DNA from 4 places in the Agromyces solani genome. Region 2 is predicted to be linked to each of the others. Evidence: predicted binding sites of a transcription regulator. Region 2 holds the regulator's gene; each other region holds the start of a gene.
What was found. The regulator HrcA, encoded in region 2, represses chaperone genes, less so after heat shock. The targets are predictions, from matches to a motif close to TTNGCACTCGNNNNNNNCGAGTGCNAA.
Positions count from the first base shown of each region.

Region 1: groES (co-chaperone GroES) is a predicted target of HrcA. The motif match lies at 1,943-1,969, and genes of this name have one in related genera.
Region 3: groL (chaperonin GroEL) is a predicted target of HrcA. The motif match lies at 4,560-4,586, and genes of this name have one in related genera.
Region 4: AC3RJ7_RS01800 (Hsp20/alpha crystallin family protein) is a predicted target of HrcA. The motif match lies at 2,225-2,251, and genes of this name have one in related genera.

Region 1 is NZ_JBYRER010000001.1:677,813-685,414, forward strand. It holds gene AC3RJ7_RS03205 (DUF4190 domain-containing protein) at 1-620, shown strand, start outside; gene AC3RJ7_RS03210 (class I SAM-dependent methyltransferase) at 657-1,856, opposite strand; gene groES (co-chaperone GroES) at 2,061-2,357, shown strand; gene rarD (EamA family transporter RarD) at 2,506-3,444, shown strand; gene AC3RJ7_RS03225 (ABC transporter substrate-binding protein) at 3,735-5,033, shown strand; gene AC3RJ7_RS03230 (ABC transporter ATP-binding protein) at 5,369-6,142, opposite strand; gene AC3RJ7_RS03235 (ABC transporter ATP-binding protein) at 6,129-7,043, opposite strand; gene AC3RJ7_RS03240 (branched-chain amino acid ABC transporter permease) at 7,033-7,602, opposite strand, start outside.
Region 2 is NZ_JBYRER010000004.1:127,372-134,973, forward strand. It holds gene lepA (translation elongation factor 4) at 1-548, shown strand, start outside; gene AC3RJ7_RS17255 (DUF1990 domain-containing protein) at 582-1,232, shown strand; gene hemW (radical SAM family heme chaperone HemW) at 1,235-2,467, shown strand; gene AC3RJ7_RS17265 (DUF4870 domain-containing protein) at 2,477-2,857, opposite strand; gene AC3RJ7_RS17270 (DUF4870 domain-containing protein) at 2,968-3,372, opposite strand; gene hrcA (heat-inducible transcriptional repressor HrcA) at 3,555-4,577, shown strand; gene dnaJ (molecular chaperone DnaJ) at 4,626-5,726, shown strand; gene AC3RJ7_RS17285 (16S rRNA (uracil(1498)-N(3))-methyltransferase) at 5,739-6,473, shown strand; gene AC3RJ7_RS17290 (HIT domain-containing protein) at 6,498-6,860, shown strand; gene AC3RJ7_RS17295 (PhoH family protein) at 6,943-7,602, shown strand, end outside.
Region 3 is NZ_JBYRER010000001.1:835,961-843,562, forward strand. It holds gene AC3RJ7_RS03840 (DMT family transporter) at 1-863, shown strand, start outside; gene AC3RJ7_RS03845 (nitroreductase family protein) at 847-1,395, opposite strand; gene msrB (peptide-methionine (R)-S-oxide reductase MsrB) at 1,392-1,796, opposite strand; gene AC3RJ7_RS03855 (DUF3263 domain-containing protein) at 1,988-2,284, shown strand; gene AC3RJ7_RS03860 (LytR C-terminal domain-containing protein) at 2,312-2,854, shown strand; gene AC3RJ7_RS03865 (cold-shock protein) at 3,062-3,265, shown strand; gene AC3RJ7_RS03870 (DUF3048 domain-containing protein) at 3,416-4,468, shown strand; gene groL (chaperonin GroEL) at 4,630-6,249, shown strand; gene AC3RJ7_RS03880 (hypothetical protein) at 6,395-7,582, shown strand.
Region 4 is NZ_JBYRER010000001.1:377,076-384,677, forward strand. It holds gene AC3RJ7_RS01780 (hypothetical protein) at 1-19, opposite strand, end outside; gene AC3RJ7_RS01785 (dihydrofolate reductase family protein) at 203-775, shown strand; gene AC3RJ7_RS01790 (SDR family oxidoreductase) at 825-1,685, opposite strand; gene AC3RJ7_RS01795 (winged helix-turn-helix transcriptional regulator) at 1,786-2,160, shown strand; gene AC3RJ7_RS01800 (Hsp20/alpha crystallin family protein) at 2,322-2,750, shown strand; gene AC3RJ7_RS01805 (hypothetical protein) at 2,838-3,251, shown strand; gene AC3RJ7_RS01810 (hypothetical protein) at 3,365-5,293, opposite strand; gene AC3RJ7_RS01815 (fibronectin type III domain-containing protein) at 5,323-6,300, opposite strand; gene AC3RJ7_RS01820 (dicarboxylate/amino acid:cation symporter) at 6,324-7,602, opposite strand, start outside.

The DNA.
Region 1 (7,602 bases), on a different contig from region 2:
TCCCGGCGCCGGTCGAACCGGCGGCTGAAGCGCCGGTAGAACCGGCGGCTGGGCCGGCGGCTGCGGCCGGGCCCGGGGTTGGGGGCGAACCGGCGATCGACGTCGAGCCTCCGGGCGCCGACCGGGCGGCTGCGGCCGAGTCCGCGCCCGCCGAGCCCGCGCCGGCGGATCGGCCGACGCCCGCCGACCCGCTGGCCCCCTACCGTCCGGCGGAGCCCACATTCCGCGCCGACCCCGTCGTCCGCGAGGGCGATGTCAGGGAGTTCGACGTCCCGGTGGACACCGATCAGCTGCGACGCATCTCGACGGGTCAGCTGCTCATCGTGCATCGGGCCGGCTACGAGGCCGCCGAGGCGATCGAGGAGGAGGAGGAGCAGCGCCGGGCGTACAGCTGGGTCGCCGCCGTCACCGGGGTGATCGGCGCGGTCGCCTCGCTCTTCGTCGGCTGGATGCTGCCGCTGTCGATCGCCGCCATCGTCTTCGGCGTGCTCGGCCTGCGTCGCGAGGAGCACGGGCGGGCGCTCGCCTTCACGGGCATCGGCACGGGGCTCGCCGGCCTCGTGTTCTCGGCGGTCTGGATCGGCTACTACGCGATCGTGTTCGGCGCCCTTCCGGCCTGAGCGTCTCGAGACGCGTGCCCCTGCGCCGGGCGCTCCTCAACCGGCCGGTTCGAGGCGCTCGACGAGCAGCGCCACGTGGCGGCCCTGCTCCCGCGTGAGCACGATCGTCGCCCGTTCGGCGCCGCGCAGCTTGAGCCTGGTCCGCAGCGCGGCCGGGTCGACGTCGACCCCGCGCTTCTTGATCTCGATCGTGCCGACGCCGCGCGCCTGCAGGGCCTGGCGCAGGCCCCGCTCATCGGCGGGAAGCCGTTCGATCACCCGGAATCCGCGGGCGAACGGCGAGTCGAACGCCGTGTCGCCCGTGAGATAGGCGATGCCCGGGCTCAGCATCCACGCGCCGTTGGCGCGAGCGAGGTCGCCGATCAGCCGTGCCCGGATGACCGCGCCGTCGGGCTCGTAGAGGTAGTCGCCGAGCGGTCCGTCGGGGGCGTCCTCGCTGTCGTTCGCCGCGGTGAGCTCGTGCGCGGCGTCGCCGCGGATGACGAGCGCGGCGCGACCGATCGCCGGTCGGGCGAGCGCACCCGACCAGACGGCCAGCTCGACGACGTCGCCGTCGACCGAGACCCACTGCGCCTCGGCACCCGCCGGGATCACGTCCCGGTCGGTGCCGGGGCCGAGCTTCACGCCGACGGGCATCCGCTCGGCGAGCCCGAACGCGAAGTCGAGGCTCGGCGAATAGGCCGAGGCATCCGCGATGCGCGTCGTCGTGCCGCCCGACGTCGTGCGGCGCGCCGGATCGAGCCAGGCGCCGTCGATTCCGCCGAGCGCGACGTCCTCGGCGCGCGAGTGCACGACGCGCGCGTGCGGGAACGGCGTGAGGTTGTAGGCCGCGATCGCGGCGGTGACCTCGTCGGCGTCGGCGGCGGTGACCTCGAGGTCGATCGCCGCCATCGCGAGCGCGTCGCCGCCGATGCCGCAGCCGAGGTCGGCGACGTGCCGGACCCCAGCGCGCGAGAACCGGCCGGCGTGCAGGGCTGCGACCTGCAGCCGGGTCGCCTGCTCGAGGCCGGCCTCGGTGAAGAGCATGCGAGCGGCGAACGGGCCGAACTTCGACGCGGCCTTCGCACGCAGTTTCGACTGGCTCAGCACGGTCGCGACGAGGCCGGCCTCGTGGCCCTGGCGGCGCAGTTCGGCGACCGTCTTCACGATGTCGGCCTTGGAGTCCCATTCGGGCAGCGCATCGAGCAGCCGGAGTCCCTCGGGGGAGAGCAGTTCGACGAGGTCGGAGCGTTCCACCCGGCAACGCTAGCACCGCGGGCCCGGCCGACGACGTGCGCGCCGGCCGCTCGGGTTCGCCGCGCGTTCGCCTCGCGTGAACGGCGTTGGCACTCACGTTGCACGAGTGCCAGAACGCGCCTAGACTCGCTTTAGCACTCTCGTTCCGAGGCTGCTAACAAGTCTTTCGTCAAAGACGGCATTCGTCTAGAAAAGGGGTCAACCGTGTCGGTTTCCATCAAGCCGCTCGAGGATCGCATCGTCATCAAGCAGGTCGAGGCCGAGCAGACCACGGCGTCGGGTCTCGTCATCCCCGACACCGCGAAGGAGAAGCCGCAGGAGGGCGAGGTCGTCGCCGTCGGCCCCGGTCGCATCGACGACAACGGCAACCGCGTTCCGCTCGACGTCGCGGTCGGCGACAAGGTCATCTACTCGAAGTACGGTGGCACCGAGGTCAAGTTCGGCGGCGAGGACTTCCTCGTCCTCTCGGCCCGCGACGTGCTCGCGGTCGTCGTTCGCTGAGCGACCCGAGACCTTCTCGAACGGCCCGGATGCTTCGGCATCCGGGCCGTTCGCCGTATCGGCGGCGATGCGGCCGTCCCACGCGGGCACGGGGCATCCGGCCTCGAATCGATTCGGCCGCGTCGCCCGTCGGGCGTAGGCTGTATCGGTGAATTCCCGCTCAGCCCACGCCGAACACGGCGCGATCAGCCGACCGGGTCTCGGCTACGCGGTCTCCGCGTACCTGCTCTGGGGCATCCTGCCCATCTACTTCATCGCGCTCGAGCCGACGGGGTCGGTCGAGATCGTGGCCTGGCGGATCCTGCTCTCGCTCGTCTTCTGCGCGCTGCTCATCACCGTCACCCGCGGCTGGGCGAAGTTCATCGGGCTCCTGCGCAACCGGCGCGTGCTCTTCACGATGGCCGCGGCCGGCGCGCTGATCTTCGTCAACTGGGAGACGTACGTCTACGCGGCCGTCAACGGGCAGGTCGTCGAGGCATCCCTCGGCTACTTCATCAACCCGATCGTGACGATCCTGCTCGGCGTGCTCGTGCTGCGCGAGCGGCTCAACCCCACCCAGTGGGTCGCCGTCGGCATCTCGATGGTCGCGGTGGTCGTGCTCGCCCTCGGCTACGGGCGGTTCCCGTGGATCGCACTGCTGCTCGCCTTCTCGTTCGGGTTCTACGGGCTCATCAAGAAGCGGGTCGGCCCGAGGGTCGACGCCGTGTCGGGCCTCACGCTCGAGACGCTCTGGCTCGCACCCGTCGCCGCCGCGCAGCTGTGGTGGATCGCGGCGGCCGAGGGGCTCACGATGGGCGCGTACGGCGCCTGGCACGCGGTGCTGCTCTCGCTCGCCGGCGTCGTCACGGCCGTGCCGCTGCTGCTCTTCGCCGCGGCGTCGCGACGGCTGCCGCTCATCTACATGGGCTTCATCCAGTACTTCGCGCCGTTCATCCAGTTCATCGTCGGCGTCGCCGTGCTGGGCGAACCGATGCCGCCCGAACGATGGATCGGGTTCGCGCTCGTCTGGGTCGCGCTCGCGGTCCTCACGGTCGACCTCGTGCGGCGCGGTCGCGCCGCGAGGCGGATCGTCGCCGAGCCCGTCTGAGTCGGTCGGGGGCCGGCGTCCCGGGCCGGAGCGGGCTCTGATCGGAGCCTCGTCGGACGGCGCGGCGGGCAGGCGCCGCGGTGGCGGAATCCGCAGCGGATGACGGCGTATGACGCGGATTCCGTGCGTGAAACCCCGTCGAGGTGTCGACCCGGTAACGATCCGGCCGGTGTTACCGGGTTGTGACCGGGGTGACTTGTTTCCGTCGGAGCCCCGCAATACTGTCAATCCAAACGGCGTCGTCCCGACGCTGGATTGTGTAACGAATTCCTTCAGTCCCAAGGAGCAACATGAGCGTCTTCGCGAAGGCTTCGGCCAAGCGTTCCGCGCGCGCTGCCTGGACGGGTCTCGCCATCGTCGGCGTCAGCACCCTCCTGCTCACCGCGTGCACCTCAGGCGGAACCCCGTCGTCCACCGAGAGCGAGGCGCCCGCCGACGCCGGCGACGCGCTGGAGATCGAGGCCGGCGAGCGCGACCTGACCCTGAAGGTCGGCCAGCTCGCGCCCCAGAGCGGCACCCTCGCCGTGCTCGGCCCGCCCCAGATCGCGGCAGCACAGCTCGCGGTCAACGACATCAACGCCGCCGACCTCGGCATCCAGCTCGAGCTGACCCTCCGCGACGAGGGCGACAGCACGGTGGACGTCGCCACCGGCTCGGTCACCGACCTGCTCTCGCAGGGCGTCTCGGCCATCTCGGGCGCTGCGGCCTCGGCGACGACCCGCAACATCTACGAGCAGGTCACGAGCGCCGGCGTCGTGCTCATGTCGCCGTCGAACACGGGTCTCGACCTGTCGACGATCGACGACAACGGGCTCTACTGGCGCACCGCCCCCTCCGACCTGCTGCAGGGCGAGGTGCTCGGCAACCTGGCCGCCGAAGACGGCAACTCGACGCTCGGCATCATCTACCAGAACGACGCCTACGGCACGGGCTTCGCCGAGGCGACGAAGAACGCGTTCGAGGCAGCCGGTGGCGAGGTCGTGGCCGAGTCGTCGTTCAACACGGGCGACACGAACTTCTCGACCCAGATCGGCGACGTCACGGCGCAGAACCCCGACGCGATCGTGATCATCTCGTTCAACGAGGCGAAGGTCATCATCCCCGACCTGGTCGGCGGCGGCTTCCCCGGTGACAAGATCTACCTCACCGACGGCAACCGTCTCGACTACAGCGCCGACTTCGCGCCCGGTCTCATCGCCGGCTCGAAGGCGACCACGCCCGGTCTCGACCTCGCCTCGCTCGGCGACTTCACCGAGCGCCTGCTCGAGGTCGACCCGACCCTGACCGACTTCACCTACGCGGCGGAGTCGTACGACAACATCGTGCTGTTCGCCCTCGCGGCCTACGCGGCCAACGACACGAGCGGCCAGTCGATCGCCGACTACCTCACGCAGGTCTCCGGTGCCACCGGCGACGGCGAGAAGGTCACCGACTTCGAGTCGGCCGCGGCGCTGCTCACCGAGGGTCAGCAGATCGACTACGACGGTCTGTCGGGCCCGATCACCTTCGACGAGAACGGCGACCCGACGGGCGCCACGATCGGCATCTACGAGTACAACGACGAGAACGTCTCGGAGCGCGTCAACTAAGCGCCCGGCACGACTCACGGGGCGGCCCCGGCGCGAGAGCGCCGGGGCCGTTTCGCGTGCGCCGCGGTGCGCTCCGCACCGTCCGCCGCGCAGCGCCCGCCCATCGAATGGGCAATGGTCGCCCTCCGGGAGTGGGTTTGCGGGCGACGAGTGCCCACTCGACGGCTGGAGGGTCGGCACTGGTCGACAGACGGGCGGGCGCGCCGCCGCGCGCCGCCCGGAACGACGAACGGGCGGATGCCTCCCCACGCCACTCCGCACATCGCTTCGCGATGTGCGGAGCCTCGGGCGCGTGGGCCCAAGCATCCGCCCGTACGTCGTGGTTCAGGACCGGCTCAGTCGTCGTCCTGGCCGAGCGTGCCGAGGTAGAGCCCGATGACCTTGGGGTCGTGGAGCAGCTCGCGGCCCGTGCCGGTGTAGGCGTCGCGCCCCTGGTCGAGCACGTAGCCGCGGTCGCAGATCTGCAGGCAGCGGCGCGCGTTCTGCTCGACCATGATCGTGGTCACGCCGGCCTTGTTGATCTCCTTCACGCGGAGGAACGCCTCGTCCTGGCGCACCGGCGAGAGGCCGGCGCTCGGCTCGTCGAGCAGCAGCACGTGCGGGCCCATCATGAGCGCGCGCGACATCGCGACCATCTGCCGCTCACCGCCCGAGAGCGAACCCGCCCGCTGGCTCAGGCGCTTGCCGAGCTCGGGGAAGATCGCCGTGACGAACTCGAGCCGCTCGGTGATCCCCTTCGGGCGGAGGTAGATGCCCATCTCGAGGTTCTCGCGGATGGTGAGCGACGGGAACACGTTGTTCGTCTGCGGCACGAAGCCGACGCCCTTGGCGACGAGCTTGTTCGCCTTGAGGTTCGTGATCTCCTCGCCGTTCAGGAAGATGCCGCCGCCGCGCACCTTCACGAGCCCGAAGATCGACTTGAGCAGCGTCGACTTGCCGGCGCCGTTCGGGCCGATGATGCCGATGAGCTCGCCGGGGGCGGCCGTCAGGGAGCACCCGTTGAGGATGTTCACCCCCGGCAGGTAGCCGGCGGTGACGTCGCGCACCTCGACGACCAGGTCGCCGGCAGGCGGCTGCTCCACGGTGGGGGCGGGGCTACTGTTCGTCATCGATGAGCTCCTTCAGCGCTTCGACGTGACCGGTGTCGGCCGCGCCGAGATCCTGGTCGTGGTGCTGGCCGAGATACGCATCGATCACGGCCTGGTCCTGCATGACCGTGTGCGGGTCGCCCTCGGCGACGACCCTGCCCTCGGCCATCACGACCACCCAGTCGGCGATGTGGCGCACCATGTGCATGTCGTGCTCGACGAAGAGCACCGTCATGCCCTGGGTCTTCAGGTCGAGGATGTGGTCGAGCAGCGACTGCGTGAGCGCCGGGTTCACGCCGGCCATCGGCTCGTCGAGCATGACGAGCTTCGGGTCGCTCATGAGCGCCCGCGCCATCTCGAGGAGCTTCCGCTGGCCGCCCGACAGGCTCGCGGCGTAGTCGTCCTTCTTCGCGTCGAGCTTGAACCGCGTGAGGAGTTCGAGCGCCTTCTGCTCGATCTCGTCGTCCTGCTTGCGCCAGAGGAACGGCAGCAGGGCGCGGAAGACGTTCTCGCCGCGCTGGCCGGTGGCACCGAGCTTCATGTTGTCCATGACGGTGAGGAGCCCGAGCGCCTTGGTCAGCTGGAACGTGCGGATCAGCCCCAGGCGCGCCACCTTGAACGCCGGCACGTGGGCGAGCGACTTGCCGTCGAAGCTCCAGGTGCCGGTGTCGGGCTTGTCGAACCCGGTCAGCAGGTTGAAGAACGTCGTCTTGCCGGCGCCGTTGGGCCCGATGAGGGCCGTGATGGCGCCGCGCGGGATCTCGACGTGCGCGACGTCGACCGCGGTGAGACCGCCGAACGTGCGCTTGACGCCGTCGGCGATGAGGATCGGGTCGGTCTTCTTGCAGCCCGGTACGGCGTCGCCGACGTGCAGGCCGACGCTCTTGACCGGCTTCTTCGTGGGAACGGCGTCACTTGACAAAGGACATCTCCTTCTTGTTTCCGAGCATGCCCTGTGGCCTGAACACGACCATCAGCATGATCGCCACGCCGACGAGGATGAACCGGAGCTGGCCCGACTGCACCTCGGAGATCGGCAGCCACCCGGCCTCGACCGCACGGGCGACGAATCCCGAGAAGAACGAGAGCACCACCCAGAACACGATCGAGCCGAGCACGGGACCGAGCACGGTCGCCGCGCCGCCGAGCAGCAGGATCGCCCACGTGAAGAAGGTGAGCGACGTCGCGTAGTTCGACGGGACGACCGCGCGCGGCAGGATGAAGATCATGCCGGCGAACGTGCCGAACACGCCACCGAGGATGAGGCTCTGCATCTTGTACGAGTACACGTTCTTGCCGAGCGAGCGCACCGCGTCCTCGTCTTCGCGGATGCCCTTGAGGACCCGGCCCCACGGACTCCGCATGACGAGCCAGGTGAACACGCACGCGAGGGCGACGACGGACCACGCGACGACGATGGTCCACCAGTCGTTCGCGCTGAACATCCACGGGCCGAAGCCCGCCTTGCCCTCGAAGCTGAA
Region 2 (7,602 bases):
CGCGCCGCGGCACCCTGCTCGGCATGGAGTACCTCGGCGAGGACCGGGTCGAGATCCGCTACAACATGCCGCTCGGCGAGATCGTCTTCGACTTCTTCGACCAGCTGAAGTCGAAGACGGCCGGTTACGCGTCGCTCGACTACGAGCCCTCGGGCGACCAGGCGGCCGACCTCGTGAAGGTCGACATCCTGCTCCAGGGCGAGCAGGTCGACGCGTTCAGCGCGATCGTGCACCGCGACAAGGCGTACGCCTACGGCGTGCTGATGACGGGCCGCCTGCGCGAGCTCATTCCCCGGCAGCAGTTCGAGGTGCCGATCCAGGCCGCGATCGGCGCCCGCATCATCGCGCGCGAGTCGATCCGCGCGATGCGCAAGGACGTCCTGGCGAAGTGCTACGGCGGTGACATCAGCCGCAAGCGCAAGCTCCTCGAGAAGCAGAAGGAGGGCAAGAAGCGCATGAAGATGGTGGGCCGCGTCGAGGTGCCGCAGGAGGCCTTCATCGCCGCGCTGTCGGGTGACACCGAGACCAAGAAGGACGCCAAGAAGTAGCGCCCGCCCCCGGGGCGCGAAGGACGACACAGGATGACTCGCAGAAGCACGTTCACCGACCAGTCGGTCACCTACGGCGCCATCGGCGCGACCCTCGACCCCGACTTCCTCCGCTACCCGCCGACGGGTCTCCGCCCGGCCGAGGACTCGGTGCGGCTCGGCTCCGGCAAGGAGCGGTTCGACCGGTCGGCGGAGGCGCTCATGACCTGGGGCATCCAGCGCGGCGCCGGGTTCACGATCGCCGACGTCTCGGCGGGCACGGGCGCCCAGTACCCCGGCATCGTCTTCGACGCGACCGGCGCCCCCCTCACCGACCAGCCCGCACCGCGGACGGAGGACCGGTTCGGCGCCGACGGCACCCCCTACATCGCCGCGGGCATGACGGCGACCCTCGAGCGCAAGCGCCGGTTCGGCACGGCGAAGACGCCCGTGCTCGTCGTCTACGTGATCGACGAGCCGAACCGCATCGGCTTCGCCTACGGAACGACCGCGCACGGGGCCGAGACCGGTGAGGAGTCGTTCATCCTCGAGCACCGGGACGACGACACGGTGTGGCTCACGATCCGGTCCATCCTCGCGACCGCGGGCGGCGCCCGCGCCGTGCTCTCGCCGTTCACGCGTCGTCGTCGTCGGGAGCTCACCCGACGCGAACTGCGGGCGCTCCACCCCGCCGGCGGCGCGTAGGCGTGGGCTCGGCGCTGCCGCTCGGCGATCCAGCCCCGGCCGACGGCCTGCTGCCGGCCCAGGCGGCGGCCGGTGCCGCCGACCGGGCGTTCGGCGTCTACGTGCATGTGCCGTTCTGCCGCGTGCGCTGCGGCTACTGCGACTTCAACACCTACACGTCCGACGAGCTGCGCGGCGCCCGGCAGGCGGACTACGCGGCCCAGGCGATCGACGAGATCAGGATGTCGCGGCGCGTGCTGGAGGCATCCGGGGTCCCTCCGCGTCGAGCCGAGACCGTCTTCTTCGGGGGCGGAACGCCCACCCTCCTGCCCGCGGGCGACCTCGTCGCGATGCTCGGCGCGGTGCGCCACGAGTACGGCCTCGCGCCCGGGGCCGAGGTCACCACCGAGGCCAATCCCGACTCGGTCGGCCGCCGGGAGCTCGACGAACTCGCCGCCGGCGGGTTCACGCGCGTGTCGTTCGGCATGCAGTCGGCGGTGCCGCACGTGCTCGCCGCGCTCGATCGCACGCACGACCCCGAGCGCGTGCCGCAGGTCGTGGCCTGGGCGCGCGAGGCGGGGCTCGATGTCAGCCTCGACCTCATCTACGGCACGCCCGGGGAGTCGCTCGACGACTGGCGGCGGAGCCTCGAGCACGCGATCGCCCAGCGGCCCGACCATCTCAGCGCGTACGCGCTCATCGTGGAGGACGGCACGAAGCTCGCCCGGCAGATCCGCCGGGGCGAGCTCGAGACCCCCTCCGACGACCTCGAGGCCGACATGTACGAACTGGCCGACGAGTCGCTCGTCGCGGCCGGGTACGAGTGGTACGAGGTGAGCAACTGGGCGCGCGGCGCCGAGCACCGTTCGCGGCACAACCTCGGCTACTGGCGCAGCGACGACTGGTGGGGCGTCGGCCCCGGCGCGCACAGCCACGTCGGCGGCGTGCGCTGGTGGAACGCGAAGCACCCGTCGGCGTACGCCGAGCGGCTGGCCTCGGGCGTCTCGCCCGCCGTCGGGCGCGAGGTGCTCGACGGGCGCACCCGCGAGACCGAACGCGTGCTGCTCGCGACGCGCATCCGTGAGGGACTCGCGATCGCGTCCCTGCACACGGGCGGCCGTCACGCCGTGGCGGGGCTCATCGCCGACGGCCTCGTCGACGCGAGAGCCGCCCTCTCCGGTGCGCTGACGCTCACGCGGAAGGGGCGGCTCCTGGCCGACGCGGTGGTGCGCCGGCTGCTCGACGGGGTCGAGTAGCGGTCGGTCCTAGCTGACGAACTTGATCGCGATGGGGTAGACGTACGGCTCGCCCTTGTTCGCCGCGATCGCGGCGATGATGCCGAACACGATCGAGCAGATCCACGCCGCGGCGAGGATGAGGAAGCCGATGAAGATGAACGCGGTGACCCAGCCGACGACGTAGGCGATCAGCAGCGTGATCTGGAAGTTCAGCGCGGTCGCCGCGTGGCCGCGGACGAACGGCCCCTTGTCCTTCAGCACGAGGTAGCCGATCAGCGACGGCAGGACGCCGAAGATGATGCCGCCGATCTGGATCAGCGTCGCCCAGAGCTTCTCGTCGGACGGGCTCAGCGGCTGGTTCTGCTGATAGGGGTTCGGGGGCGGGGGAGGCGGGGTGCCCTCAGACATGGTCTCTCCTTGGTCGGGCCGCCGGACGGCGGGTCGCTGTCATGCTGGCACAGACGAGCGCGCCGGGGAAGTGTTCCCGCGGCGCGCTCGGCGATGCCTTCGGATTCCCGCTACTTGATGAGGCGGATCGCGAAGGGGTAGCGGTAGTGCGTGCCGTCCTTCGCCTTCAGGTACGCGAGGATCGAGAACACCACGACGGCGATCCAGAGCGCGGTCGGCAGCAGCCACGCGACGTAGCCCCACACGCCGAAGGTCACGAGGACGAGGACGGTGTTCACGATCACGATCGCGACGTACGCGATGACGGCCGTGATCTGGAAGTTCAGGCCCTCCTTCGCCTCGACGTTCGTGAAGGGGCCGCGGTCCTTGAACACGAGCCAGATGATGAGGGCGGGCAGGGGGCCGAGGATGCCGCCGAGCTGGGCGAGCGAACCCCACAGCACATCCTGGTCGTGGGGGAGGGCGCCGGCGGGCTGGGGCGCTGGTGCAGGGGGCGGCGGGGCGGAGTCGCTCATGGGCGTGCCTTTCGGGCGTCGGGACTGGGTGGTCGCGGGCCGCGGAGGTCGGGGGCGGCGCGCGGAACATCCATACGGTAGCGCCCGCCACCGGGTGCGGCAACGGCCGAGTCCCGGGATGTCGCGATATGATTGGCAGTCCGGTCGATCGAGTGCTAAACCGTGCAGAGGAAGCGAGGACCATGGTCTCCGAACGCAGTCTCGCGGTGCTCCGTGCGATCGTGCAGGACTACGTGGCCTCGCGCGAGCCGGTCGGGTCGAAGACCATCGTCGAGCGGCACGCCTTCGGCGTGTCGGCGGCGACGATCCGCAACGACATGGCACTCCTCGAAGAAGAGGAACTGATCGCGGCGCCGCACACGTCGTCGGGTCGCATCCCGACCGACAAGGGCTATCGCGTCTTCGTCGACCAGCTGACCGACGTGCGACCGCTGACTCCGGCGCAGCGCCAGGCCATCGAGACCTTCCTCGGCGAATCGAGCGACCTCGACGAGCTGCTCGCCCGCACCGTGCGCCTCATCTCGCAGCTGACCAAGCAGCTCGCGGTCGTGCAGTACCCGAGCTTCGCCAGCGCTCGGGTGCGTCACGTCGAGCTCGTCGGCCTCGCGCCGACGCGCGTGCTCTGCATCCTCATCGCCGACTCCGGCCAGGTCGAGCAGCGGCTCGCCGAGCTCGCCGAGCCGGTCGACGACGAGACGCTCGCGTCGCTCAGGCACCGGTTGAACGAGCTCGTCGCGGGCACCACCATGGCGGACGCCTCGGAGCTGCTGTCCGGTGAGATCGACGTGATCGATCGGCGACATGCCGCGGTGCTGCACACGCTCGCGGCGACGCTCGCCGACCAGGCCCGGCAGCAGCGCAACGACCGGCTGGTCGTCGCCGGCGCCGCGAACCTCGTGCGCACCGAGCAGGATTTCGCGGGGTCGATCCTCGGCGTCATCGAGGCGATCGAGGAGCAGGTCGTGCTCTTGAGGCTCTTCGGCGAGATGGCGACCGACGAGCACGCGGTCGCCGTGCGCATCGGCCGTGAGAACGCGTCGTTCGGGCTCGGCGAGACCTCGATCGTGTCGAGCGCCTTCGAGATCCCCGGCCGCGACATCTCGCGCCTCGGCGTCGTCGGGCCGACCCGCATGGACTACTCGAACAGCATGGCCGCGGTCCGCGCGGTCGCCAGATACCTCTCCCGCACGCTCGGCGAGAACTGACCAGCCGCCGTCGATCTTCGACGGCGCAACCGAAAGGACATGCCCTCCGTGGCCGACCACTACGAGGTCCTCGGCGTCTCCCGCGACGCCACCCCCGACGAGATCAAGAAGGCCTACCGCCGCCTCGCGCGAGAGCTCCACCCCGACGTGAACCCCGGGGCCGAGGCATCCGAGCGCTTCAAAGAGGTGACCCACGCCTACGACGTGCTGAGCGACCCGAAGCAGCGGCAGCAGTACGACCTCGGCGGCGGCCAGGGCGGCTTCGGCGGCCAGAACTTCGGCGGCTTCGGCGACATCTTCGAGACGTTCTTCGGGGCGACCCAGCAGAGCCGGGGGCCGCGGTCGCGGCGCGAACGCGGGCAGGACGCCCTGATCCGCGTCGAGGTCGGCCTCGACGAGGTGATCTTCGGCACGCACCGCGACATCGAGGTCGACACGGCCGTGCGCTGCGAGACCTGCCAGGGGTCGTGCTGCCAGCCGGGCACGTCGCCCGTGACGTGCGACATCTGCCACGGCTCGGGCCAGATCCAGCGCCAGGTCCGGTCGCTCCTCGGCAACGTGATGACGTCGAGCCCGTGCGGCACCTGCCGCGGGTACGGCACGATCATCGCCACCCCCTGCGTGACGTGCCAGGGACAGGGGCGGGTGCGCGCGCGCCGTACGGTGCCCGTCGACATCCCCGCCGGCGTCGACACGGGCGTGCGACTGCAGATGCCGGGCTCGGGCGAGGCCGGCCCCGCCGGCGGCCCGAACGGCGACCTCTACCTCGAGATCAAGGTGAAGAACCACGAGGTGTTCAGCCGGAACGGCGACGACCTGCTCGCGACGCTCGAGGTCGCGATGACGGACGCGATCCTCGGCACGAACGCGACCATCCCGGGGCTCGACGGCGATGTCGAGCTCGAGGTGAAGGCGGGCACGCAGAGCGGCGAGATCCTGACGGTGAAGGACCGAGGGGTCACGAAGCTGCGCGGCAACGGCCGCGGCGACCTCAAGATCGGCGTGCAGGTGCTGACCCCGACGAAGCTCTCGTCGAAGGAGCGCGACCTGATCGCCCAGTTCGCGAAGTCCAGGCGTTCGCCCGCGCCCGAACTGAGCCACTTCCAGCAGGGGCTGTTCGCGCGACTGCGCGACCGGTTCCTCGGCTGACCGGGGCCGTCCATGAGCAGCCTCTACCTCGATGAATCGCTCGATCTCCGCACCCTGGCGCCCGGCGCCGAGGTGCGGCTGTCGGGCGATGAGGCACGGCACGCGGTCACCGTCGCGCGGGTCCGCACCGGGGAGCGCATCGCGATCGGAGACGGCCGCGGCGTGATCGTGCGCGGGTCGGTCGTCTCGATCGAGTCCCGTGAGCTCGTGCTCGTCGCCGAGGAGGTCGTCGTCGAGGAGCGCCCGACCCCCGCGATCACGCTCGTCCAGGCCCTCGCGAAGGGCGACCGCGACGAGATGGCCGTGCAGGCGGCGACCGAGCTCGGGGTCGACGGCGTCGTGCCGTGGGCCGCGACCCGGTCGGTGTCGCGCTGGGAGGGACCGAAGGCCGAGAAGGGGCGGCGCCGGTGGGCGACCATCGTGCGCGAAGCCGTCAAGCAGTCGATCCGCGCCTGGCAGCCCGAGGTGGCCGAGGTCACGACGACCGCCGGCCTGGCCGAACGCCTGGCCGGATGTCGCGTGCTCGTGCTCGAACCGACCGCACGGGTCGCGCTCACCGAACTCGAACCCGACGGCCGCGACGTGGCCCTCGTCGTCGGCCCCGAGGGCGGCATCGCCCCCGCCGAGCTCGAACGGCTCGTCGAGGCCGGCGCAGAGCCCGTGCGCCTCGGCGCCTCGGTGCTGCGCACGTCGACGGCGGGTCCCGCGGCGATCGCGGTGCTCAGCGTCGCGCTCGGGCGGTGGTGACCCATCCGTCGCTACGATGGTGGAATGACCGATTCGCGCGCTGGAACGTCCGTCTTCGAACGCATCGTCGCGCGTGAGATCCCCGCGCGCATCGTCGCAGAGACCGCGCGCGTCATCGCGTTCCACGACATCGCCCCGCAGGCGCCCGTCCACGTCGTCGTGACGACGAAGTCCGGCGACTACCGCGACGTCGTCGAGCTGGCCGCCGCCGACCCCGACCTCCTCGCCGAGCTCGTGGGCGTCGCGCGCGACGTCGCCGGCGACCTCGCCGACGGCGAGTTCCGCCTCGTGTTCAACACCGGCGCCTCGGCCGGCCAGACCGTGTTCCACGTGCACGCGCACGTCCTCGCGGGCGGGCTCGAGGAGGGCACGCTTGCGGGAGCCTGAGCCGATCGAGCCCGCAGTGCCGACGACCGAGGGGTCGGCGACCGGCGTCGACGAGGAGCGCCTGAGCATCGACGGCGTGCAGATGGTGCGCCTGCTCGGCCCGCAGGATCGCCTGCTCACCTCGATCCAGCGCGAGTACCCGGGGGTCGAGGTGCACGTGCGCGGCAACGAGATCGCGATTCGCGGCGCATCCGACGAGCGTCGTCGCGTGCGACGCCTCATCGAGGAACTGCTCGAGCTCGTGCGCCGCGACCAGGACCCGACCCCGACCGAAGTGAGGAGCTCAGCGCGCATGCTCGACGCCGACCCCGACGCGAAGCCGTCCGAACTGCTCGGGCAGGTCATCGTCTCCAGCCGGGGCAAGACGATCCGCCCGAAGACCGAGGGCCAGCGCGCCTACGTCGACGCGATCGACGAGAACACGATCGTGTTCGGCATCGGACCCGCGGGCACTGGCAAGACCTATCTCGCCATGGCGAAGGCCGTGCAGGCGCTGCAGCGCAAGGAGGTGAGCCGCATCATCCTCACCAGGCCCGCCGTCGAGGCGGGGGAGCGGCTCGGATTCCTCCCGGGCACCCTCACCGACAAGATCGACCCGTACCTGCGCCCGCTGTACGACGCGCTCAACGAGATGATGGACCCCGAGCTCGTGCCGAAGCTCCTCGCCTCCGGCACGGTCGAGGTCGCCCCGCTCGCGTACATGCGCGGACGGACGCTGAACGACTCGTTCGTCGTGCTCGAC
Region 3 (7,602 bases), on a different contig from region 2:
CGGCCGCGATCTCGTTCGGTTCGGGACTCGTGATCCTCGTCGTGGCCCTCTGCGTGTGGCGTCCGGGGCGGCTCGGGCTCGCTCGGGTGACGGACGCGCTCCGTACGCGCCGGCTCGCCTGGTGGATGGTGCTCGGCGGGTTGAGCGGGGCCTGGTTCGTCACGACGCAGGGGCTGTCGGCCGGCATCCTCGGCGTTGCGATGTTCACGGTCGCGATCGTGGCGGGGCAGACCATCGGCGGCATCGTGTTCGACCTCGCGGGGCTCGGCCCGGGCGGGCGCCGGCCGCTGTCGCCGACGCGGGTGCTCGGTGCGCTGCTCGCACTGGCCGCGATCGGCTGGGCCGTCTCGGCGCAGCTCGCCCACGACGTGCCGCTCGCCCTCATGCTGCTGCCATTCGCAGCAGGCCTCGCGGTCGCCTGGCAGCAGGCGGTCAACGGCCGCGTCAAGGCCGAGGCGTCGAGCGCCCTCACCGCGGCGTTCGTCAACTTCGCGGTCGGCACGGTCGCCCTCGTCGTCGTGGCGGTCGCGCACGGCACCGCGGCCGGCTGGCCCGAGCGCATGCCGAGCGAACCCTGGCTCTACGCGGGCGGCGCGATCGGGTGCGTGTTCATCGCGGGCCAGGCACTCGTCGTCCGCGTGGTCGGCGTGCTCCTGCTCGCCCTCTGCGGCGTCGCCGGGCAGCTCGCCGGCGCACTGGCGCTCGACCTCCTCCTGCCGACCGGCCGCGCCGTCGACGCCGCGACGATCGGCGGCACGCTGCTCGCGCTCGCCGCCGTCGCGGTCGCCTCGATCCGATGGTCGCGTCACCGGCACCGCTCCGAGGGTGTCGCGCGGCCCGGCGAGGTCAGTCGAGCGAACTGAACCGAGGCGGTTCCGACGGTCGGCGGGGCGCCCGCTCACCGTCGCGGCCGCCGACGTAGAGCCACCCGAGCAGCTGCTCGTTCGGGGCGAGCCCGTGCATCTCCGCGACGGCCGGATGCCTCGTATGGGGGCCGGTGCGCCACATGACGCCCCATCCGGCCTCGTCCAGCAGCAGGCTCAGCAGGTGCCCGACCCCGGCCGCCGCCGCGTCCTGCTCCCACTCGGCCGCCTTCGGGTGCAAGGTCCGTCGAACGACGAGCGCGATCAGGAGCGGCGCCCGAAGCGGCTTGGCCGCGAGCTTGTCCGCCGCAGGCCCCTCCAGTCCGGACGCCGCGGCGAGCGCGGCGCCGAGCCGTTCGCGCGCGGCACCGCGGAGCGCGATCGTTCGCCAGGGCCGGAGCCCGGCATGGTCGGCCACCCGCTCCGCCGCCTCGAGCAGCGCGAGCAGTTCCGCGTCGTCGGGCGAGGCATCCGTCACCTTGGGGGCCGAGCGGCGCTGGAGCGCCGCCCGGCGAGCCGAACCCGTCGTCACCGCGGCTCGGGGGTGAAGCCGAGCGCGAGCGAGTTCATGCAGTAGCGGTCGCCCGTGGGCGTGCCGAACCCGTCGGGGAAGACGTGACCGAGGTGCGAGCCGCAGGCCGCGCAGCGGACCTCCGTCCGCACCATGCCCAGCGAGCGGTCCTCGATGAGCTCGACCGCCTCGGGGCGCACCGACTCGTAGAAGCTCGGCCAGCCGCAGCCCGAGTCGAACTTCGTGCCGCTCTTGAAGAGCTCCGCGCCGCAGGCGCCGCAGGTGTAGACGCCCGCGCGCTCCTCGTCGAGCAGTTCGCCCGACCACGGCCGCTCGGTCGCCGCCTCGCGGAGCACCGAGTATCGCGCGGGGTCGAGTTCCGCGCGCCACTCCTCATCGCTCTTCTGCACGGGGTGTGACATGGGCGCTCCTCTCGTTCGCGTGATGGTTCCATCGTCGCAGTTCCCGGAGGGTGCGACGACATCCGATGCAACGCCCCACGACGGCCGGGTGTTCCACGAGGACACACGTCGCCGTGCGGCGGCCTCCCGGCGCGCGTTGCCTAGGATGTGCTGCAGGCGGGCCGCCCCGGCTCGCGCGACGGGAGGATCGGATGAGCGCCGAGCGCGTGCCGCACCGCCCCGACGACGACCCGCTCGACGATCGCCAGGTGCGCGTGCTCGCCTTCGAGGCGCGCGCATGGCAGCAGCCGGCCCGCAAGGCCGAGGCGATCCGCGAGGAGTTCGGGATCTCCGCCGCCCGTTACTATCGGATCCTCGGCGAACTCATCGATTCGCCGGCGGCCCTCCGCCACGACCCGATGCTCGTCAAGCGACTGCAACGGCTGCGGTCGGCGCGCCGGGCGGCGCGATCGCAACGTTCGCTCTCCCTCGGCCGACCGCTCGACTGAGCGCGGCCCCGACCCGATCTGGACCCCATGGCGCAGAAGTTCCCCCGCGACCGCTTCGACTCGATCCCGCACGGCATCGACCGCGTCGGCGCGCACCGCGCTCCCGCCCGCCGGGGTGCGAAGTGGATCCGGTTCGGCTGGGCCGTGCTCGCGACCGTCGTGCTGGCCGGCATCGGCATCGTCGCCGTCATGGTCTTCAACGACCGGTTGAACATGTCGGGAGGACCCGAGGCGACGCCCTCGGCATCGCCGGTGGCGACGGCCGAGCCGACGATCGCCCCGATCCCGGTGACCGTGCTCAACGGGACGACGACGGCGGGACTCGCCGCCAAGGCGAGCGAGGCCCTCACGGCCGGCGGCGTCACGGTCGGCGCCGCCGCGAACGCCAGCGAGAACGACCTCACCACCACCGTGGTGTACTACGCGACGGCCGACCTCGAGGGAGCGGCCCGCGGGGTCGCCGGGCTCCTGCCCGGCGCCGACGTGCGACTCTCGGAGACGTTCGCCGAGACGGGGACCCCGCTCGTGGTCGTACTCGGCTCGGACTACGCGGAGGCGTCGGCCGGCTGACCGTTCGGTCGAATCGTTGCCATTCTGCGACCATTCGTTGCGGCACCCCTCTTGTGCACGGGATGTCGCGTCTGTGAGTATCTGGAATTGGTCGCTCGAGCCCGTGCGGATGCCAGGAGCCTGGCGTCGCGCGACAGCGTGCCGAGTCGGCCCGGTACAGGCGACAGGCACGTGCTGATCGACACACTGCAGTTATGGGAGCAACGCATGGCGAACGGAACCGTCAAGTGGTTCAACGCTGAAAAGGGATACGGCTTCATCACCGTCGACGACGGCGGCCAGGACGTCTTCGTGCACTACTCGGCCATCGACATGGCCGGCTACAAGGTGCTCGAAGAGGGCCAGCAGGTCGTCTTCGAGGTCGGCGCCGGGGCGAAGGGGCCGCAGGCCGAGGCGGTGCGTCCCGCCTGAGCGACATCCGAGCGTTCCGAACGCGTCGCCGGATCGGCGGCGCGTTCGGTGCGTCCGGGGCCGGAACTCGCGGCGTTACGCAGGCGCCGGCTCCGGCGTGTCCGCGTCCGATCGTGGGCCTGGCGACGGCGCCGTGGCTACGATGACGGCATGGTGAAGGGGGTTCGCCCTGGCGCTCGACGCACGGTCGTCGCCGTCGTGCTCGCGGCCGCGGCGCTGCTGACCACGGCCTGCCAGGGGCCTCGGCCTGAACCGACCGAGACGCCCGCGCCGACCGCCGAGCAGCGCCCCGCCGGGAGCTCGGAGGCCGTCCCGATCGCGTTCTCGCCGCTTCGCGGCACGCCGACCGATCCGGCGGCGCCCCCGCGTCCCTCGCTCGCGGTGAAGATCGACGACCACGAGGAGGCGCGCCCGCAGATCGCGCTCAATCGCACCGACCTCGTCTTCGAGGAGCTCGTCGAGGGCGGCCTCACCCGCTACTTCGCCGTCTGGCATTCCGACGTGCCCGACACCGTCGGGCCGGTACGGTCGATCCGCCCGATGGACCCCGACATCGCGACGCCGCTCGGCGGGATCATCGCGTACTCCGGCGGACAGGACCAGTTCGTCGCGATGATGATGGCGACGCCGCTCGAGAACATCGTGTTCGACTACGACGAGACCGGGCTCTTCTTCCGGGCGGACGAACGGCCGGGACCGCACGACGTCATCCTCCGCTCGAAGGAGGCCGTGGCCCGCAACGCGAAGCTGTCGCCGCCCGACGTGCAGTTCGCCTACGGCACCGCCGACCCGCTCGCCGACCCCGCCCTCGAGGCGGCGCCGACGTCGAAGATCGCGCTCGTGTTCTCGGAGGCGCGCAACCCCTCGTGGGACTGGGATGAGGGGGCCGCCATGTGGCTGCGCTCGCAGGAGGGGACGCCCGACACGCAGGAGGGCGGCGAGCGCGTGCGCGCGACGAACGTCGTCACGATGCGCGTCGGCATCGACTGGCGCTATGGCGAGGTTCCGAAGACCGTCATGGTCGGCTCGGGGGAGGCGTGGGTGTCGGTGGCGGGCCGTACGGCGCACGGCACCTGGAAGAAGGACTCGAGCGCCGCCCCCATCGTGCTCACCGCCGCCGACGGATCGCCCATGCGGCTCGCGCCGGGCAACACGTGGATCGAACTGGTGCCGGAGTCGGGTTCGGTCGGCTTCTCGCAGTGAGTCGCCGGCGCGCGGCGGACGTGTTCGCCCGGAGCGTGCTGCGCGGCCCCGTGCTCGCTTGCACTCCCAGCACGAGAGTGCCAGAATCTTCTTAGCACTCACTCGTTTTGAGTGCTAAACCACGAATCTTTGAAACGTCCGAGAAGGGACGAGAGACACACATGGCAAAGATCATTGCTTTCGACGAAGAGGCCCGCCGCGGCCTCGAGCGTGGCCTCAACACGCTCGCCGACGCGGTCAAGGTGACCCTCGGCCCGCGCGGTCGCAACGTCGTGCTCGAGAAGAAGTGGGGCGCCCCCACGATCACGAACGACGGCGTGTCGATCGCCAAGGAGATCGAGCTCGACGACCCGTACGAGAAGATCGGCGCCGAGCTCGTCAAGGAGGTCGCCAAGAAGACCGACGACGTCGCTGGTGACGGCACCACGACCTCGGTCGTCCTCGCCCAGGCGCTCGTCCGCGAGGGCCTCCGCAACGTCGCCGCCGGCGCCGACCCCATCTCGCTGAAGCGCGGCATCGAGAAGGCCGTCCAGGCCGTCGAGGCCGAGCTGCTCTCGAGCGCGAAGGAGGTCGAGACCAAGGAGGAGATCGCCGCCACGGCTTCGATCTCGGCCGCCGACGAGCAGATCGGTGCGCTCATCGCCGAGGCGATCGACAAGGTCGGCAAGGAGGGCGTCGTCACCGTCGAGGAGTCGAACACCTTCGGCACCGAGCTCGAGCTGACCGAGGGCATGCGCTTCGACAAGGGCTACCTGTCGGCGTACTTCGTCACCGACCCCGAGCGCCAGGAGGCGGTCTTCGAGGACCCGTACATCCTGATCGTCAACAGCAAGGTCTCGAACATCAAGGACCTGCTGCCCATCGTCGACAAGGTGATCCAGACCGGCAAGCAGCTGCTCATCATCGCCGAGGACGTCGACGGCGAGGCCCTCGCGACCCTGATCGTGAACAAGATCCGCGGCATCTTCAAGTCGGTCGCCGTCAAGGCCCCGGGCTTCGGCGACCGCCGCAAGGCGCAGCTCCAGGACATCGCCATCCTCACCGGCGGCCAGGTCATCTCGGAGGAGGTCGGCCTCAAGCTCGAGAACGTCACCCTCGACCTGCTCGGCCAGGCCCGCAAGGTCATCATCACCAAGGACGAGACGACCATCGTCGAGGGTGCCGGTGACGAGGAGGCCATCGCCGGTCGCGTCGCGCAGATCCGCAAGGAGATCGACAACACCGACAGTGACTACGACCGCGAGAAGCTCCAGGAGCGCCTCGCCAAGCTCGCCGGCGGCGTCGCCGTCATCAAGGCGGGCGCGGCCACCGAGGTCGAGCTCAAGGAGCGCAAGCACCGCATCGAGGACGCCGTCCGCAACGCGAAGGCCGCCGTCGAGGAGGGCATCGTCGCCGGTGGTGGCGTCGCCCTCATCCAGGCCGGCAAGACCGCCTTCGAGAAGCTCGAGCTCTCGGGCGACGAGGCGACCGGTGCGAACATCGTCCGCGTCGCGATCGACGCGCCGCTCAAGCAGATCGCGCTCAACGCAGGTCTCGAGCCGGGCGTCGTCGTCGACAAGGTGCGCAACCTCCCGACCGGCCAGGGCCTCAACGCCGCGACCGGCGAGTACGTCGACATGCTCGAGGCGGGCATCAACGACCCGGTGAAGGTGACCCGTTCGGCGCTGCTCAACGCGGCCTCGATCGCCGGCCTCTTCCTCACCACCGAGGCCGTCGTCGCCGACAAGCCCGAGAAGAACCCGGCTCCGGTCGGCGACCCGACGGGTGGCATGGACTTCTAAGCAGTCCGAGCATCAGCGCGAAGGGCGCCTCCTCCGGGAGGCGCCCTTCGTCGTGCGTGCCCGCCGGGGCAGCTCGACCGGCTCGTGGCTGAATCGTGATCGGACGAGGGCCGGCTCGGCGTGTCGTCCTCAGTAGGGTGAGGCCATGCACAGCACCGCCCTGCGGCGGCGACCCGGCGTCGTCGTGGCCACTGCGATCGTCGTCCTGCTCACCGGCTGCACGGTCGCGGAGTCCGCGGAGCCCGCCGAGACCGTCGAGCCGTCCGCAACCGGGTCGGCATCGCCCGCCCCGGCACCGATCGACGCGCCGATGCCGCGACTCGGGATCGACTGCGACGAGGTGCTGCCGCTCGAGACGATCGCCGGGTTCCTCGGCGACGGCGTCGCCGAGGTTCGATCGGTCGACCTCGGTGCGATCGCATCGCCCGACGCCTCGGCCGGTGCGCAGCTCGGCGCACTGGAGTGCACCTGGGACGACGGAAGTGCAGCCGGCACGTGGACGGGGCCGGCCGAGCGGGCGCAGTCCGCGAAACTGCAGATCCTCCCGGGCGCCGAGGAAGCCGCGCTCGACTACGTGTCCACCTATGCGGGCTCCGGCCTGCCTGCCCCGTACGGCGCGACGGCGCTCGGCCCCCGCTGCGTGCTCTTCGAGGTCGACGGGTTCTGCGAGCTGCACGGCTGGCTCGCCGGATCGTGGATCGTGCTCCAGGTCGACGGCATCGTCCTCGACGAGCACGACACCGAGGCATCGCTGGCCGCGGAGTTCACCGCGATCACCGACGACGTCGTCGACGCGGTCGCGGCGGCGGGCGAACCGTCGGCCGTGTGGAAGCCGCCGACGTCCGCCGTCGACATCTCCGAGTGCGGACGACTCGAGACTCCCGAGGAGGTCGAGCAGATCACCGGCCTCCCGGGGCTCCGGTTCGGCCCGAACTGGGACGGGCCCCGCATCGGCCAGTACTGGTACGCGATGACGACCGTCGGTGCCCTCCGGTGCTCCATCGGTTTCGCCGACCGGGATGCGGACTTCGGGCGGGTGGCATACCTGCCCGGCGGCGACTGGCGCTACCTGCTCGAGCGCGAGGCATGGCTCGCCGCGGGTGGCACCGCGGTCGCGGTCGAGGGGCTCGACGAGGACGACGCCGTGCTCCGCTGCGCCGACGAATCGGAGCCCTGCGTGCTCGACCTGCGGCTCGACCGGGACTGGCTGCGGATCTCGTTCCCCGAGGTTCCGCCCGACACGGTGACCTACCTGCCCGAGGGCGTCGACTTCGCCGCCGCCCGGCAGTCGATCGTCGAGCTGGCGAACCACCTCGTCGCGACCGCGGGCTGAGCCGGGACGAACGGCTCGCC
Region 4 (7,602 bases), on a different contig from region 2:
CGGGCCGAAGTCGAGTCATCCTTCGAGCGTAGGCCGCGCGCACCCGCTGTGACGCCGCATGACCCGAGCCATCCGTCTCGTTCACGCGGCGACGCGCGGCCGGCGAGGAAATCCGGCCGCACTGTCGATATCGGTGCGGCCCGTTCGACGTCCAGAATGAAGGCGGATGCTCCGCCGCCACCGCAATCGGAAGGACAAGCCCATGCGCCCCATCATCGTGACCGCGTTCATCAGCCTCGACGGCGTCGTCGACTCGCCCGGCGGCGGCAGCCACCCGCGGGCGGGCTGGACGTTCAAGGACGTGCCGTTCGTCGAGGAGGCCTACGAGATCAAGGGCCGTGAGCAGCTCGAGGCCCGGGCGCTGCTGCTCGGCCGCGTGAGCTACCAGGAGTTCGCACCCGTGTGGCCCTCGATGGAGGAGGAGTTCGCCGAGTACAACGCGATGCCGAAGTACGTCGTGTCGACGACGCTCGACGAGTCCGACCTCGTGCCCGAGTGGCACGACACCAACCTGCTGCGTTCGATCGACGACGTCGCCCGGCTCAAGGAGGGCGAGGGCGGTCCGATCATCGTGCACGGCAGCGCGAGGCTCGCGCAGGGGCTCGCCGCCGCCGGGCTCGTCGACCGGTACCACCTCCTCGTGTTCCCGCTGCTGCTCGGCAGCGGCAAGCGCCTGTTCGCCGACGACGAGGACGCGTTCGCGAAGCTCGAGCTCACCGAGCACGAGGCCTACTCGAACGGCATCGTCAAGGTCGTCTACGACGTGGTGCGCTGACCTCTGCCGGTCGAGGAGCGCCCGACCCGGTCGGGCGCTCCTCGGGGCGTCAGGCGGCCAGTGCCGCGCGCAGCCCGTCGGCGAGCGAGGTCGTCGGGCGGCCGATGAGGCCCGCGAGCGTGTCGTTCGGCACGTCGAGCACGCCGCGGCGGATTCCGTCGTCGATGCCGGCGACGAACCCGGCGGTGCCGGCGTCGAGTCCGGCCGACTCGAGCGCGGCGACGTGCTGCTCGGTCGTGAGCGATTCGTACCGCACCTCGCGGCCGAGCACCTCGGACGCCGCGGCGGCGAGCTCGTCGTAGCTCCACGACGTGGACCCGGCGAGTTCGAGCACCCGGCCGACGTGGTCGTCGTCGATGAGCAGCACGGCGAGGCCCTCGGCGAGGTCGGCCCGGGTCGCGCTCGCGACGCGTCCGTCCGCGACGGACGCGGCGATGACGCCCGAGTCGGCCGCGCGCGAGACATCCGCTGCGTAGTTCTCGGTGTACCAGTTGTCGCGGGCGATGACCGCGGGAATGCCCGATGCGGCGATCGCCGCCTCGGTGGCGCGGTGCTCGGGCGCGAGCACGAAGTCGGCGGTCGCGGCCTGCGGGGCGCTCGTGTAGACGAGCTTCGCGACGCCGGCGGCCTTCGCGGCGTCGATGACGTTCTGGTGCTGCGCGGCGCGCTCGCCGAACTCCGTGCCCGAGACGAGCAGGACGGTGTCGACGCCGTCGAGCGCCGCGGCGATCGAGGCGGGCTCGGCGTAGTCGAGGCGCGCGGTGCGCACGCCGCGGTCGGCGAGGCCGGCGAGCTTCGCGGTGTCGCGAGCGGTCGCGACGATGTCGGCGGGGGCGACGCCGCGCGCGAGCAGCGCGTCGACGACGAGGCGGCCGAGCTGGCCCGAGGCGGCGGTGACGAGGATGGTCATGGGATTCGGTTCCTTCCGGTGAGGCGTCATCGAACTGCAACCGGATGCCTCGCGCCTGCCTTCCCTCGAATCGGTACCCACTTTTCAGTAAGGTACCCACATGGCGGTAAGTCTTGCTGAAATCCGGGAGAGCTCAGGAGAAGTTTTCACCGAGGGCTGCCCGACGCGCGTCGTGCTCGACCACATCATGAGCAAGTGGGGCGTGCTCGTGCTGCTCGCCCTCACCGATGGCACCCATCGCTGGGGCGAACTGCGCCGTGAGGTCGAGGGCATCAGCGAGAAGATGCTCGCCTCCACGCTGCGCACGCTCGAATCCGACGGACTCGTGGCGCGCACCTCCTATCCCGAGGTGCCGCCGCGCGTCGAGTACTCGCTGACGCCGCTCGGCTCCGAACTGATGGAGCGCATGCTGCCGCTCGTCGAGTGGGTCGCCCGCGAGGCGAACGGCATCGTCGGGGTGCCCGCCGCGGGGTGACGTCGGGGGCCGTGAGGCGTCGGGATGCTGCGGGGCGAGTTGGTTCGCTCAGCGCGAATCACACTTAGCACTCGCCCATGCAGAGTGCTAATCTAGATCTCGCGATGAGCGAGCATCGCTCATCTTCATCGGTCAATGGTGAACCGGAAGGAGACGAGACCATGGCCATGTTCTGGGATCCGTTCCGCGAGATCGACCGACTCGCGGAGTCCATGCTCGACGCGAGCCAGGGACCGCGGGTCATGCCGATCGATCTGTACCGCGATGGCGACCACTACGTCCTCGCGGCGGATCTGCCCGGGATCGACCCCGGCTCGGTGGACGTCGATGTCGACGGGCAGCTGCTGACGCTCCGCGCCGAACGAACCCTGCGTTCGGACGAAGCGGCGAAATGGCTCGTCCGCGAGCGACCGAGCGGGTCGTTCCTGCGCCGGATCACGCTCGGTGACGGCCTCGACACGGCCGGCATCAGCGCGCACTACGACAACGGCGTGCTGAGCGTGATCATCCCGGTCAGCGAACAGGCGAAGCCCCGCAAGATCGCGATCACCTCGGCCGGCAGCGCCGAGAAGCAGGTCACGGCGAAGTAGCGGCAGCGGCGGCGAGGGCTCGTCCCTCGCCGCCGCCGCGCTCTTCGATCAGTCGTCGAGCCGAGTGCTGTCGGCGAGAGGAAGGCCATGGCACAGACAGACACGGCGTGGCGCCGCTACGACTACGCCGTCTTTCCGATATTCCACGAGCGATTCGAAGAACGCTGGGGCGAGGGCACCGCTCCCTTCCTCGATCCCAGCGTGTACGACGAGAATCAGCCGCGCCCTCGCGCCCAGTGGGTCAACGTGGACACCGGAGCCGCTGTCGCGGTGGTGCCCGTCTGGGAGGAAGATCCATCGGCGCGTTCGTTCGCCGTGTTCTACCTCCCACCGCACGGCGGCATCTGGGTGCTCCGGCCGCAGGGCCTCGCCGGGTACATGGAGGCGCTGCCGTCGGGCCCACCACCCGACGATCGCGCCGTCGCTCTGCGCAACGACTCCTTCAGGAAGGCGGTCGAACACGCCGAGGAGTTCATCTACGGGCCGCGCGGCCGTGCATGAGCGCCGGCGCCGGACACGGTGCGGCGGCGCGCAGCGGTGCGGTGCCCGCGCGGTGCCGTGGGCGCACACGAGGGGCGGGGCCGATCCGGCCCCGCCCCTCGTGGGGAGTCGGGCTACTTCGCCTGGTGGGCGCGCACCCGGGTCGCGACGAACACCGCGGCACCCGCGGCGAGCAGGGCGAATGCCGTCCACCCGAGCACGTCGACGAAGCCGGCACCGGTCGAGGCGAGGCCGGCCGCCTGCGAGCCGTCGGCTCCGCTCGACCCGGAGGCGTCCGACCCCGCGTCGCCGGAGCCGGAGCCCGAGCCCGAGTCCGAGCCGCCCGAGTCTCCGCCCGGGGCCGCCACCGTCACCGGCGTCGAGGCGACCGTCACGCCGTCGATGAGCACGACGACCTCGTGCGCGCCGGGCGGCGTCGCGGACGGGATCGTCGCGTCGAGGGTGAAGGCGCCCGAGGCATCCGTGTCGACCGTGCCGAGCACCACCGGGTCGGAGTGCAGCTCGACCGAGAAGCCCTCCGTGCCGCCGGCGAGGTCGCTCGCCGAGACCGTGATGCGGCCGCCCGGGCGCAGGTCACCGCTCACCTCGACCGTGCCCTCGACGGTGGTCGGGTCGGTGGGCTCGGGGTCGACGGGCGGGTTCGAGGGGCCGGTCGTGTCGTCGCCGAGGCCCTCGAAGAACACGGCGAGCTCGGCGATCGCCTCGTCGGCGAAGGCGTACGCCGCAGCCTGCTTCTCGGGGTTCGGGTTCGTCGCGTAGCTGCCGGGGCGGTCGTTCACGTACCACCACTCGGTCATGTACTCCTTGTAGGTGCCGTCGCCGTTGTCGTGGATCCACTGGCGTGCGACCGGTGCGGCCCGGCCGTCGACCGTGTTGGCGCGGTCGTACTCGAGCAGGAACGGCACCTGCAGCTTCTTCGCGGTGGCGAGCGGCTGCGCGGTGTCGCCGCCGGGGTGGTAGTCCACCTGCTGGTAGGCGAGCTTCGGGTCGGAGCTCGGCTGGTACTGCGTCTTCAGGCCGGGCAGGTACTCGTTCACGAGATCGCCGTAGAAGTTCGCGAACGGCGACTTCGTGTCGCGGATGTGCAGGTGGTTGCCCGAGGCGCCGTCGAGGCGCAGGTCGAAGAAGTACACCTGCTCGACGTCGTTCGCGACGGCCTGCCGGTTGACCTCCTTCAGCACGGCGCGGGTGTTGTGGCACCACGTTCCGCCGAAGAACAGCACGACGTCGCCGTCGCTGTCGAGGAGGTTCACGAGCTCGGGGTAGGTCACGTTCCGCACGCGCCAGTCGGCGTCGGACTCGTCGATGATCGTGCCGGGGCCGTAGGCGTCGCCTGCCGGCACCTGCGCGACGTGCTTCGCGTCGACGACCTCGTCGTAGAAGGCGAACTGGCTGAGCGCGTCGAGCTGCGCGCCGTCGCCGATCACGGCCGCGACCTCGGCCTGGTAGGCGGCGCGGGCACCGGCATCGGCGAGCGAGCCCGCCGCGACCGGGGCGGTGAGCGCGCTCACGATGCGGTCCTCGGCGTCGCCCTCGGTGTGCGACTTGTCGTAGACGAAGAAGTACGGGTCGTCGCTGCCGTCGAACGGCGTCTGCACGTCCTTGCCGAGGTACGAGGTGACCAGTCGCGTCCACAGCGCGGCCACGTCGGCGTCGGCCGAGGTGCGGATGTCGACGCCGCCGCCCGTGAGGTCGGGGTTGAAGGTGTACACCGTCTCGACCCCGGCGGCCTGTGCCGCGGCGTCGATCGCGCCCACCGTCTCGACGGTGCGCGCGTCGTCGGGGCCGCCGATCAGGAAGGCGAACCGCCCCTCCTGGTTCAGGAGCCACTCGAACCGCTCGAAGGTCACGGTCTCGATGACGCCGTCGGTCAGGCCGTAGGTGTCGGCGAGGTAGTCGACGGTGTCGATCGAGGCGCCGGGCGGTGCGGCTGCGGCGGGCGCGGCGAGCAGCGTGTCGGCGCCGATGAGGCTCGCGCCGGTCAGCGCGAGGGTCGCGGCGATCGCGGCTGGGCGCGCTCGTCGACGGGTGGGCGTGTTCACGTGGGTTCCTTTCATCGGGGTGGGATGTCTCAGGCTTCGGTGGTCGGCGCGCCGTCGACGTCGGCGGGGGAGCCGGAGTCGGCGGCCGCAGCGGCCGCGGCGGCTTTCCGGTTGCGGACGAGGCGCTGACCGAGGAGCGCCAGCCCGCCGACCGCGACGAGCGCGACGAGGATGCCGGCGCCCGCGAGCCATTCGGGTGCACCGTTCGCGGCGCTCGCCGTGGTCTCGACGTTCTCGGCGGCGGGCTTCGTCGTCGGGGTCGAGCCCGACAGCGTGACCGGGGCCGAAGCGGGCGAAGCGGCCCCGTCGCCGACCTTGTTCACCGCGACGACCGTGGCGCTGTACGTGCCGGGCGCGAGCTTCGAGAAGGTGTAGCTCGTCGCGGTGCCGGCGATCGGGATCGCGGTCCCCTCGTTCAGCGAGATCTTGTAGCCCGTGACCGCCGAGCCGCCGTCGGCCGGCGCGACCCAGCGCACCGTGAGCGACGTTCCCGTCGCACTGAGCTTCGGTGCGGCGGGGGCGAGCGGGGCCTTGGCGGCGACGCCGGCCGGCCGGCCGGCGCTCGTCGAGGTCGTGCCCGCCTCGGCCGTGCCGGCCGTGGTGCCGGCGGAGGTCGACGAGCTGGATGCGGAGCCGCCGCCGGTCGACGTGCTGCTCGATCCGCTCGAGGGAGCCGCGGGCGCTGGGGCGGGGGCGGGTGCCGGCGCCGGCTTCGGCGTCTGGGCGGGCGCGGGTGACGGCGCGGGCGCGGGCTCGCTGCCGCCTCCCGAGATCGCGGGCGGCGGGTCCTCCTGCGTGCTGTCGTACGGATAGCCGCCGATGTCCTGGCAGGCCGTCAGGTCGAAGTTGATCGAGCACAGGTCGCAGACGTCGCCGGCGGCGCTCGCCGGAGTCGCCCAGACGAGGAGGAAGGTCGGCACGGCGACGGCGAGCGCGAGGGCGGCGGCGAGTGGGCGGCGGCGCGCGGCGCGGGCTCGGGTGCGGCGGGTGCGGATTGCCAGTGGCATGGCGGTGTCCTTCGTTCTGGTCGTCAGCCGCGGCCGACGAGTTCCGGCAGGGCGGTCGTGGTGGTGGAGGCGGCAGGCGCATCCACGTCGTGGTCGGCGTCGGCGTCGGCAGCGGCATCCACGTCGTGATCGCCGTCGTCGGCGACCGTGACCCGCCCGGAGAAGACGTCGTCGTCGAGGGCGCCGGCGCGGCGCGCGACGATGACGGAGGCGGTCGTGGCGGCGGTGACGTTCGCCATCGTGCTGGCGGTGCCGGCGACCGCGCTGATCGGGATGAGCAGCACGAGCACCTCGACGGGCAGTCCCACGGCGGTCAGAACGGCGGTCGCGGTGATGATGGCGGTGCCCGGCACCCCCGCCGTGCCGAGCGAGACGAGCAGGCCGAGCACGACGAGCACGACGTAGTCGAGCGCCGTGTAGTCGATGCCGAGCGCGTTGACACTGAAGACGGCGACGAGGGTCGGCCAGATGCCGGCGCAGCCGGGCATGCCGATCGTGGTGCCGATCGGGGCGGTGAACCCGGCGACCTCGGGCGAGACGCCGAGCTTGCGGGTGAGCGTCGAGATGGTGAGCGGCAGGGTGCCGATGCTCGACTGCGTCGTGAACGCCGTGTACTGCGGCGGGGTGATCAGGCGGAAGTAGCGGAACGGGTTGAGACCCGCGAAGAGCTTCACGAGCACGCCGTTGACGAGGTAGGCGTCGATGAAGCACGCGACGAGCGCGATGACGAGCACCCCGGCGAGGGCTGCCGCCGTCTCGAGGCGCGCGACCGCGGTCGAGGTCGTCGAGGCCACGAGTGCGAGCACGGCGTACGGGGTCAGGGCGATGATGAAGCCGACCGCCTTGAAGAACACGCGCCGGGTGGCGTCGACGAACTCCTTGAACGCCCGCACCTTCTCGGGCTTCCGGTCGGCGACGAGCAGGTACGACACCGCGATCAGCAGGGTGAACAGGATGATGCCGATGATGTTGTTCGAGCCGAGGTCGCCGGCCAGGTTCGACGGGAAGAGGCCGACGATCACCTCGTCGAGGGGGCGCAGCAGCCCCGTGAGCGCCGAGCCGTCGACCCCCTCGAGCTCGAGTTCGGCGCCCTTCCCGACGCCGGTCGCGAGCGCCAGCCCGAGCGTCAGCAGGATCGCGATGAGGTTGGTGAGCAGCAGCCAGAACACCGAGCTCACGCCGATCGTGCGCAGCCGTTCGATGCTGCCGAGCGAGGTGACGCTCGCGAGCACCGAGACGACGATGAGCGGCGCGACGAACGCCGTGATGACGTTGACGTAGACGGTGCCGATGACGTCGACG